2 linked regions of the Candidatus Finniella inopinata genome follow. The protein of the gene in region 1 interacts with the protein of each later gene in a pairwise test. Links are inferred from orthologs where the notes say so. Each region holds a gene or a part of one and is shown on either strand. Other genes may lie near its edges.

Region 1 (5,444 bases):
TCTTTGGCTAAAAGATGGGATTCCCACGGTATGTCGCCCAAATAAGACGATGTCATGACTACCAGTGTCACCCTTCAGGAATGCCCCAAAACCCTTAAGCAGACGGGCTGCAAAAGGGTTTTTGTTTTGACAGTGGCGCGGGGCGGTTAAGGGCGATTAGCTGTGGGCTTCGACGATAAGTCCACTGAGCGAGGTTGTGGACCCACTAGAGGTCTGAGCAGAACCCTGGTACCACCTCCATGATCCGCCTTCTTGCTTCCACTGACCTGCCGTGGGGAAGGTTGCTGAGCTAGGGGGGGGCAATGTCGTTTGGGATGGTCAAAGTTACGCTTTGGGTAGCTGATTGGAACCAAACATAGTCGCTTTTTTCGGCATGTGTGCTAGCCGGTTTTTGCCAAACATTCTCAGGAATCCTCTTGAACCAATCTTGTGCGTCATCGGGTTTGGTATGGGGGATTGTGCCATCATCATTGAAGGATACTACGATGTCTGTTTTTGTCGAAGAGGAGCCTTCCGCCTGTAATGACCTAGCTTGCACCTGAGATCCCTGTGATCCTTGGTTCTGTAGGGTGGGGGCTATGACGCGTGTATAACTAGAAGATTCCAATCGTGGGAAGATGTAATTTCCGCCAGGCATTATATGCTGCCAGCCAGACTGTGTACCATCAGATTTCTCCAACGTCATCCATATTCCAGAACTGGATGAATCCTCAGGCAGGCTGACCATTACAGCACTATTCCTGGCACTTTCAGGGACCATGTCGATGATATCGTATTCTACTTGATCAATAGTCGTCTGGCTTGCCGCCTGAGCCACCGTTGTACAAAACAAAAGCATGGCTATGTGGTTAATATTTAATTTCATAACGAATTAAGTCCTTATAATAAGTGTAATATGTATAAAATTATAAAGGATAATTAATTAATATTTTCTAAATAATGTCTTATTTAAAAATCTAAATCAGCATAATGGGCCGATGGAGTCAATCCTGACGCACGGTCTTGCAAAAGGTTGCGGAACATAGGCCGCGATTTAATGCGCGCGTACCATTCTTTGGCCAACAGATGGGATTCCCAAGGGACGTCGCCCAAATAATCAATAACGGACAGATGCGCGGCAGCGGTTATATCCGCCAGCGAGAAATGATCACCGGCCAGCCAGTTGCGCCGATCAACAAGCCAGCTGATGTAATCTAAATGATGATGAATAGCATTTTTGGCCTGACGAATGACTGCAGAATCAGGGCCACTTGATCCTGTGGTTGGCAAATATCTTTTGATTATTTTTTCAAACACAAGACGCTCAGAGATGTCGCGCCCGAAACGTGTATCAAACCAAGCGATAAGGCGTCTGACTTCGGCGCGCTGCGGCAGCCCTTCTCCAATTAAGGAACCGTCTTTGGGATAGGTCTCCTCAAGATATTCACAAATAGCCACACTGTCGGCCAAAACGGATCCGTTCAAATCAATCAACACCGGAACCTGACCAGCGGCGTTCAGGCTTAAAAATTCGGGTCGTTTCTCCCAAAATTTTTCCAGCTCAAGCGTAAAGTCCAGCTTCTTTTCAGCCAATTGAAGGCGTATTTTCCGAGAATAGGGACACAATGGATAGTGGTAAAGAGTTCTCATAGCTTCTTATCAAACAATAGATTTTTCTAGTTTTCGCCCGGCCAACAGGTGGACGTGATAATGGGGAACCTCTTGCCCGCCATGGTGTCCGCTGTTGGCAATTAAGCGATACCCTTCAGAAATTTGAAGTTTTTCTATCACAGCGTTTAACCCCTTATAGAAGCCAACAATTTCGAGCGATGAGGCCCGATGATGAAAATCAAAGGCATCTAGATAGGGACCTTTAGGAATAATCAAAACATGGACGGGGGCCTTGGGATAACGGTCATGGAAAGCTAGGTAGTACTCATCTTCGCTGATTTTTTCACAGGCTATTTCACCCCTTAAAATACGCGCAAAAATATTATCGCTATCATACGTCATCGTTTAACCTTTTTTGCAATGTGGGCGAGGGGCGCATCCGAACCACCCGTCTAGAGGGAACAGTCACCTTTTCTTTTGTTTTTGGGTTTAAGCCCGGCCTTGATTTTTTCTCATGAACGGCAAAAGTCCCCAACCCTTGGATTTTCAAAGACTTCCCTTGTTTAAAACGATCCACCAAGCTATCAACCAAGGTTTCTAAGACGTTTGAAGCTGTTTTTTTATCAAGGCTCAGCTTTTCGCAGAACACTTGCGTTATTTCGGCACGTCCTAACGTGGATGTTATGCCGGTGGGTGGTTTATTCGCCGTCACTGCTTGAGCTGTTCCCTTCCATTCCCCCAATCATTGCATCAGCCACCAGACCAGCATTGTCCCGGACTGACCGTTCAATCTGAGCTGCCACTTCGGGGTTATCTTTTAAAAACTGTCGGGTGGCTTCACGGCCTTGTCCCATGCGTTGTGTGTTGTAAGAATACCAAGATCCTGCTTTATCAACGACACCTGCCTTAACGCCCAAATCGATCAGTTCGCCTGTTTTTGAAACCCCTTCACCATACATGATATCAAAGTCAACGACTTTAAAGGGCGGGGCCATTTTGTTTTTGACCACCTTCACGCGGGTTTGGTTCCCAATGACCTGGTCTTTATCTTTCAAGGCGCCGATACGACGGATGTCCAACCGAACAGAGGCGTAAAATTTCAATGCGTTGCCGCCGGTGGTGGTTTCTGGATTTCCAAACATTACCCCAATTTTTTGACGAATTTGGTTGATGAAAATGACCATGCAACCGCTTTTTGAAATAGAGCCCGTTAGTTTACGTAAAGCCTGGCTCATTAAACGCGCTTGCAACCCCATGTGTGAATCACCCATGTCGCCTTCTAGTTCAGCTTTTGGAACCAAGGCTGCCACACTGTCGACAACCAAGACATCAACGGCCCCACTTCGCACCAACGTATCAGCAATCTCCAAGGCCTGTTCGCCGGTGTCAGGTTGCGAGATTAACAGCTCATCCAAATTGATGCCCAATTTTCGGGCATAGCTTGGGTCAAGGGCATGTTCAGCATCGATGAAGGCGCAAGTTCCGCCCGCCTTTTGAGCCTCGGCCACAACGTGCAACGTCATGGTGGTTTTGCCCGATGATTCTGGTCCATAAATTTCAATGACACGGCCTTTTGGCAAGCCACCAATTCCCAAGGCAATATCCAACCCTAAAGATCCTGTTGAATAAACTTCTGCATCAACCGTTTCCCGCTGGCCAAGCCGCATCACCGACCCCTTGCCAAAGGCACGTTCAATTTGGGAAAGGGCTGAATCGAGGGCTTTGGTGCGGTCGCTGGATGGTGAAGAACTGTTCATAGGGATGGTATCTCAGTCAAAATGTATTTGATTCAATTTGGCATATCTTTGGTTAACATTCAACTAATCCCAATAAAGAACGTATCTCCCTTAAGTGTCTTTGAGACAAACGATTGGCCGTTTCAGAACCTTTGTGTAAAATTTGTTGAAGATAGGTTTTTTCATCTTTTAATTGAAAAATTTTCTCTCTGATAGGCTGCAAAGTAGCGATAACGGCATCCGTCAAAATCGGTTTAAACGCTGAAAAAAACTGACCCGCGAATTGTTGACACACGGCCTGTAAGCTTTGTTCTGTAAGGTTAGCGTAAATTCCTAACAAATTTAGGGCTTCCAAACGGTTTTCCAAATCCTTAACATTGTCGGGAATTGGATCACTGTCAGTTTTGGCCTTTCGGATTTTTAAAGCTAATAAATCATTGTCGTCGGTTAGGTGGAGGCGCGAATAATCTGACAAATCAGACTTGCTCATCTTTTTAGAACCATCCCTTAAGCTCATGATTCGGGCTGTTGCTTTATTAATAAAGGGTTCTGGCAGGGGGAAATAATCGGTTCCACAATGACGATTAAAAAGTCCAGCCAAATCACGTGCCAATTCAACATGCTGCTTTTGGTCTTCGCCAACAGGCACCTGCGTTGCTCTATATATCAAAATGTCGGCTGCCATTAAAACGGGATAAGCGTATAGACCCAGGTGTGCCTGACCTGTGTCTTTGCCAGCCTTATCCTTAAACTGGGTCATGCGGTTCAACCACCCAAGAGGAGCGATGCAACTTAGATACCAAGCCAGCTCGGTGTGGGCCGGTACGTGACTTTGAATGAAAATGGTATTCTCATCAGGGTTTATGCCGCAGGCAATATAGGCGGCTGCGATGGTGTGCGTATTTGAAGCTAAATCTTTGGTGTCTGTTGGGGTCGTTAGGGCGTGTTGATCAACAATGCAAAATAACTGTTCATTTGAGCTGTGTTGTGATAGACTGCTTGACAGGTGCACCCATTGGCGGATAGCACCTAAATAATTGCCTAGGTGGATATGACCTGTTGGTCTAACGCCTGATAAAATCCTTTGATCTTTCACCTTTTATCCTTTGAATTGACATGATGTATCATCACAATATGCCTCATCCTGTGATGGCATGGCAATCAAAGAAAATAATCAAGTGAATTTCTGTGTGGGCTAGTATTGCGTAAATAGAGGGTGTCTTTCTGTAATAATAGAGGTTTTTGAATTTACTTGTTGATTGTGGCTGTTAATCGTGATAAAAAAGTTAAAATTTATAAATAAATTCGAAACCTAGCATGGCTATACCTCTTAATCAGGACGCGCAACTTGCCGAGTTCTTGGCAAAGGCTATCGATCACGACCAATTAAGGCTTTTTATCCAACCGCAGACCAGCATGACAACCGGTCAGGTGGTAGGAGGAGAAGTTTTGTTGAGAATGCCCACGTCCATCAATGATTTGCCGTTTGCCTCTTTGATGGAAGGTGTAAATTTTTCATCCATCCCTATCTACCAGTGGATTCAAACAGCGTTGAATCAAGGGTTGATTCATTCCCTTAGCGAGTGGATCGTCAAGAATGTTATTAAACAGCTTGAACAAAAAAGCCACATGGTTCGGTGTTCGGTTCCTCTGTCCGTCAATATGCCTCCTGAAATGATTGACAAAAACTTTGTCGTATTTTTGGAGAAATGTTTTACCAAACACACGTCTGTTGACCCTAGTCAATTGTCAATTGAAATCACGGAATTTCCAAAAGCAGACAATTTAGAGGTTTTGAATCGCAACATACAACAGCTTAGAGCCATGGGTATGCGCGTAATTTTAGACGATTTCGGTAGTGGTTATGCAACCATGAATTACCTTGTGGAATTGGCGGTTGATGCTGTCAAGATCGACCAAAGCTTTATTCAAAAAGCCCCCCATTCGCCCAGTGCCCGGGCTGTTTTAAAATGTCTGATTGATTTGGCTAAAGAGATAGACCTGGAAGTTGTTTGTGAAGGGGTGGAGACGCTGGAGCAGCTGATGATTGTTCAAAGTATGCGGTGCGATGTGATTCAGGGGTTTTTAATTAGTGAACCCGTACCCTTTAATCAATTT
Region 2 (4,002 bases), on another replicon or contig:
AATAATCTTCAGCTCGGGCTCGTCCATCCCCCCATACAAATGATTTAAGAACATTTCTTTTGTAAGGGTTGTCCCCTTTCGAAGGGATAACAACTCTATAATTGCGTATTCTTTTCCGGTCAGGTTTAACGTCATGCCATCAACGGTGGCCGTTCTATTCTGCAAATTAATGGACAGGCGCCCTGTGTTGATGATTGAATTAGAATGCCCATGGGAACGACGAATAATCGCATGAACTCGGGCTACCAATTCATTTTTACTGAAAGGCTTCGTAAGATAATCGTCAGCCCCAGACCCTAAACCCTTAACTTTATCTTCCGTTTGGCTAAGACCAGACAAAACCAAAATTGGCGTTTTGATATGCGCCGCCCTTAAACGTCGAACGACCTCAAATCCATCCATATCAGGCAATAATAAATCCAGAATGATCAGGTCATATTCATAAAGTTTTCCAATTTCCAAGCCATCTTCGCCTAAATCAGTGGTATCGCATATGAATCCCTCTGACTTTAAAAGCAATTCTAAATTTTTCGCTGTCGCCGAATCATCTTCTATAAGCAAAATACGCATGGCACCCTTGCGGTTCAGTCTTCTCTATTCAAATGTTACCAAAAAAGTAATAACTTACCTACAATTTTATTTTTTAAAATTTTAGTATTTATTTAACTTTTTGACCCTACAATTTTTTAGTATCCTCTGAAAATCATACCCATTTTGAATACGTTTATGAAAACTAACTTTAAGAAAATTCATTGGTTGCAACTGATTCGAACCAATGGAATCGGGCCCGTTCGTTTCTGGCAATTCCTAAAACAATATGGTTCGGCTGAACAGGCCTTAAAATTCCTATCAAAAGTGTATCCCGTTGAAAAGGCAGAGGCCGAAATACAACAGCATCACACAAAAGGGTATCATTTGATTGCCGCTTTTGAACCCGAATTTCCCCAAACGTTAAGACGGCAACCAGATTGCCCCCCCTTTATCAGCATTTATGGAAACATCAATTGTTTGAATCAACCAATGGCAGCAATTGTTGGGGCGCGCAATGCGTCATTAGGCGGGCGCCAACTAAGCTTTTCGATAGCACAAGAACTGGGAAAGGCCGGATGGCAAATCGTATCAGGCCTAGCGCGCGGCATCGATGAACGCGCCCATCATGGAGCTTTGGCAACCGGTACACTGGGCGTTTTGGCAGGGGGCGTTGACTGCATTTACCCCCCAGAGCACCAGAATCTGTATCATGACATTGCTAAAAAAGGGGCTGTCATTTCAGAAATGCCTTTGGGAACGACCCCGATGGCTGGTCTATTCCCCAGACGCAATCGCCTCATCGCTGGCTTAAGCGAGGGGGTCATTGTTATTGAAGCTGCGAACCGATCAGGATCTCTTATTACGGCCGACTATGCCCTTGAACAGGGGGCGGATATTTTTGCCGTTCCAGGTTCCCCCCTAGATCCCCGTTGCGCCGGGTCAAACAAACTTTTAAAACAGGGGGCGATTGTGACGGAGTCAGCAGCTGATGTCCTGGCCGTTATTGGGACTCCTCCCTCCCTTGATAACCAAGGACAACCATCTGCTTTACCCAAAGAAACTTATACACCCGACATAACGAAAAACTCTGGCGATTTAAAGCAACACCTTTTGACAGATCTCAGTTTGACGCCAACCGACTTTGAATTACTTTTGCCGCTTTATCCTCAGACAGCCTCTGTTGTTTTGGGCGCCTTGTGTGAATTGGAATTAGAGGGCTTTGTTCAACGCCATGCTGGGAATAAATTCAGCCGTATGCCCAATGCGTCTTAGCTAAGTTGAGTCGCTAAGTAATCAATAACGGCTTATCCAAAACCTTTTGAAATCCCTGCCAATTGCTTTTATTAATCGTTCCACAGTTTTCACAAATCGGTTGCCATTGGGAACTATGGTGGTCGCATTTTTCGCAAATCCATACCGCTTCAGAGGCCTCAGCCATCGCCCGCCTCCACCATGACCTGACAACAGCCTGATTTTGCGGATGTTGAACTTCCTCCAGCTGCCCCATCATATAGCACACACCCTGAGTGTCTCCATATTGTGCATGCAAATCTTGCAAATATTTATGGGCTTGCCCCCAAAGCTGGGCCTCAAAAGCCGCCTGCCCCATAACCCATAGGGTTTCAGGATGGTTGCTGTGGGGTTGAGTTAGTTTTTCGAGATCTTGATAGGCATCCAAAGACTTTAAATCCGGGTGAATTTTCAACCAACACGTTGCCAAATCCCGATGAGGTTTCAACTTATAGGTATTTCTTAAAACTTTTTGTGCTTTTGACAGGTTCTGTGAATTATACAACACCAGGGCTAAACTGCACGCAATGGAACTGTGGTCGGGCATAAAACCATGGGCTTTATTTAACGACGTCAGTTGAGCATCAACATCATCAGGGGACTGCTGTGCTTTCAACCAGTATGTTATTCCTTGATGCGTGTTCGAAACGTCACTTTTTAAAAACCGTCGAATCCCTTGGGTTTGAATCGATTGTTCTTGACCAACTTCCACCAACTGAATTTGGTTTTCCAGAATTTGTTCTTGTACCCACGGTGAATCGGGCCTCAGTTTCAAGGCTTCCTTTAAGAATGTTTCGGTTTGCAACCAGTCTTTTTCTTCTTTGGCTTGCAAGATAAGACCCCGTAACCCCAGAAAACGTAAAGCGGGACTTTTGTACATGGTTTCAAAATATGACTTCGCCTTCACTGAATCATGGCCCATGTGTGCTGATTGGGCGGCTACCACTGAAATCAAGGGATGATTAGGAATCAAAACCTTGGCTAACTCAATAGAATGGACAGCCTCATCTGGTTGTTGTGCAGCAATCGCTGTCAAAGCATCAACTAATAATTTTTCACCCCTAGCAGTCTTGCGTTTTTGCATGAATTTTAGATATTGTTCAGGTATTTGCCAAATCTTTCGCCACATGCTGTGAATCACAAGGCAAATACTTATAAAGGCAAAAAGACACACTAAAAGAATGGCGACAGGCATTTCCAACTGATAACCAAACCATTTCAAAGAAACGGAACCTGGATTCAAGCCTAGGAAAACAGCAAAAACAGCTGCAAGCGTAAGCTTTAAAAATAAACGTGCCCCCCGAAACCAAAGCATCTAAAGCCTATCCCTTCACGGTTTGACCGACCAATTTACCCACCTCGTTTATAACAATCTCACAACGTTGGCGCTGCTCGGCTTGATTTAACCATTCACCAACACTTTCCTCAGATGGCAAGCTTTTCAAAAATTCAATAGTCCGTGCCAATTGGTTATTTTCCATGGCCTTCACTGCCTTTTCTAAGGCGGCTGTGACTGAAACCTGCTCGCCCTTATTATCCAAAGGTTGAACCTTAATCCATTTAGACAAGTATTTCCATACAGCAGCTAGCCATCCATGGTGTTCAGGAATCGTAACCTTTTCACTGGCAAGCGGAGACGCCTTAATTGTCTGGTAAATTTTTTCAAGTTGATCACGCAAAAAAACCATAGATTTTGCGGGCGTTTGGGCAAAACCTTCTAATTTTTGGATATGCTCTGGCATGCTAACGTTAGAGGGCAATTTCGTTTTAAATTCTGTAAAAAGCTCTATGCAAACTTCACCCTGTTGCAATCGATTTTTAAACTGATCCCACATACCTTTTAGTTCATAAGAAACCTCAGGAAGACTCCTCTCGCCTGCCACTTGGGCCTGGGTCGTTGAAGGTTTGACACCCTCTTTCTCCAAGGCTGCAATAGCTTGTTGCAAAGTAATAAGCTGATTTTTCAGCATATCAATTTCCGCCCCGCGATCATTCATCCGCTGAATCGTTTGATCCACCTGATCAACTTTGGCCTGAACAATCGTCAAATCGCGCTGCAAAGGATCAATTTTTCTAAGACCTGGAAACAAAGCATTCTCCCACCAAAAGCTGGTGCAGAAGACGATCGCAACTGTACAAAAAATCAGGAAAAGGCTGACGGTACCCTGCATCAGCAGTTGG

What was found.
Region 2: the proteins of recA (region 1) and dprA interact in binary tests that used the Bacillus subtilis proteins (3 or more experiments, as listed by UniProt). The link is inferred for Candidatus Finniella inopinata from one-to-one orthologs.

Annotation. Positions count from the first base shown.
Region 1 is NZ_SCFB01000002.1:96,668-102,111, reverse strand. The notes cover bases 1,319-4,286. They hold recA (recombinase RecA), read right to left. Parts: upstream 3,348-4,286; coding sequence 2,289-3,347; downstream 1,319-2,288. Other genes in these bases: trpS (tryptophan--tRNA ligase), read right to left, coding at 3,400-4,286; EQU50_RS01300 (HU family DNA-binding protein), read right to left, coding at 1,982-2,302; EQU50_RS01305 (HIT domain-containing protein), read right to left, coding at 1,639-1,992; EQU50_RS01310 (glutathione S-transferase family protein), read right to left, coding at 1,319-1,629. Also shown: EQU50_RS08320 (hypothetical protein), read right to left, coding at 1-56; EQU50_RS01315 (hypothetical protein), read right to left, coding at 290-865; more of EQU50_RS01310, read right to left, coding at 949-1,318; more of trpS, read right to left, coding at 4,287-4,422; EQU50_RS01285 (EAL domain-containing protein), read left to right, coding at 4,644-5,444. UniProt on the Bacillus subtilis protein: Multifunctional protein involved in homologous recombination, DNA repair and competence.
Region 2 is NZ_SCFB01000004.1:195,679-199,680, forward strand. What follows is about bases 1-2,764. They hold dprA (DNA-processing protein DprA), read left to right. Parts: upstream 1-726; coding sequence 727-1,803; downstream 1,804-2,764. Other genes in these bases: ctrA (response regulator transcription factor CtrA), read right to left, coding at 1-570; EQU50_RS02760 (heme biosynthesis HemY N-terminal domain-containing protein), read right to left, coding at 1,817-2,764. In the rest of the region: more of EQU50_RS02760, read right to left, coding at 2,765-3,136; EQU50_RS02765 (hypothetical protein), read right to left, coding at 3,144-4,002. UniProt on the Bacillus subtilis protein: Protein that helps load RecA onto ssDNA during transformation. Binds cooperatively to circular ssDNA, is able to bridge different segments of DNA. Favors the loading of RecA onto SsbA- or SsbB-coated ssDNA and formation of RecA-DNA filaments.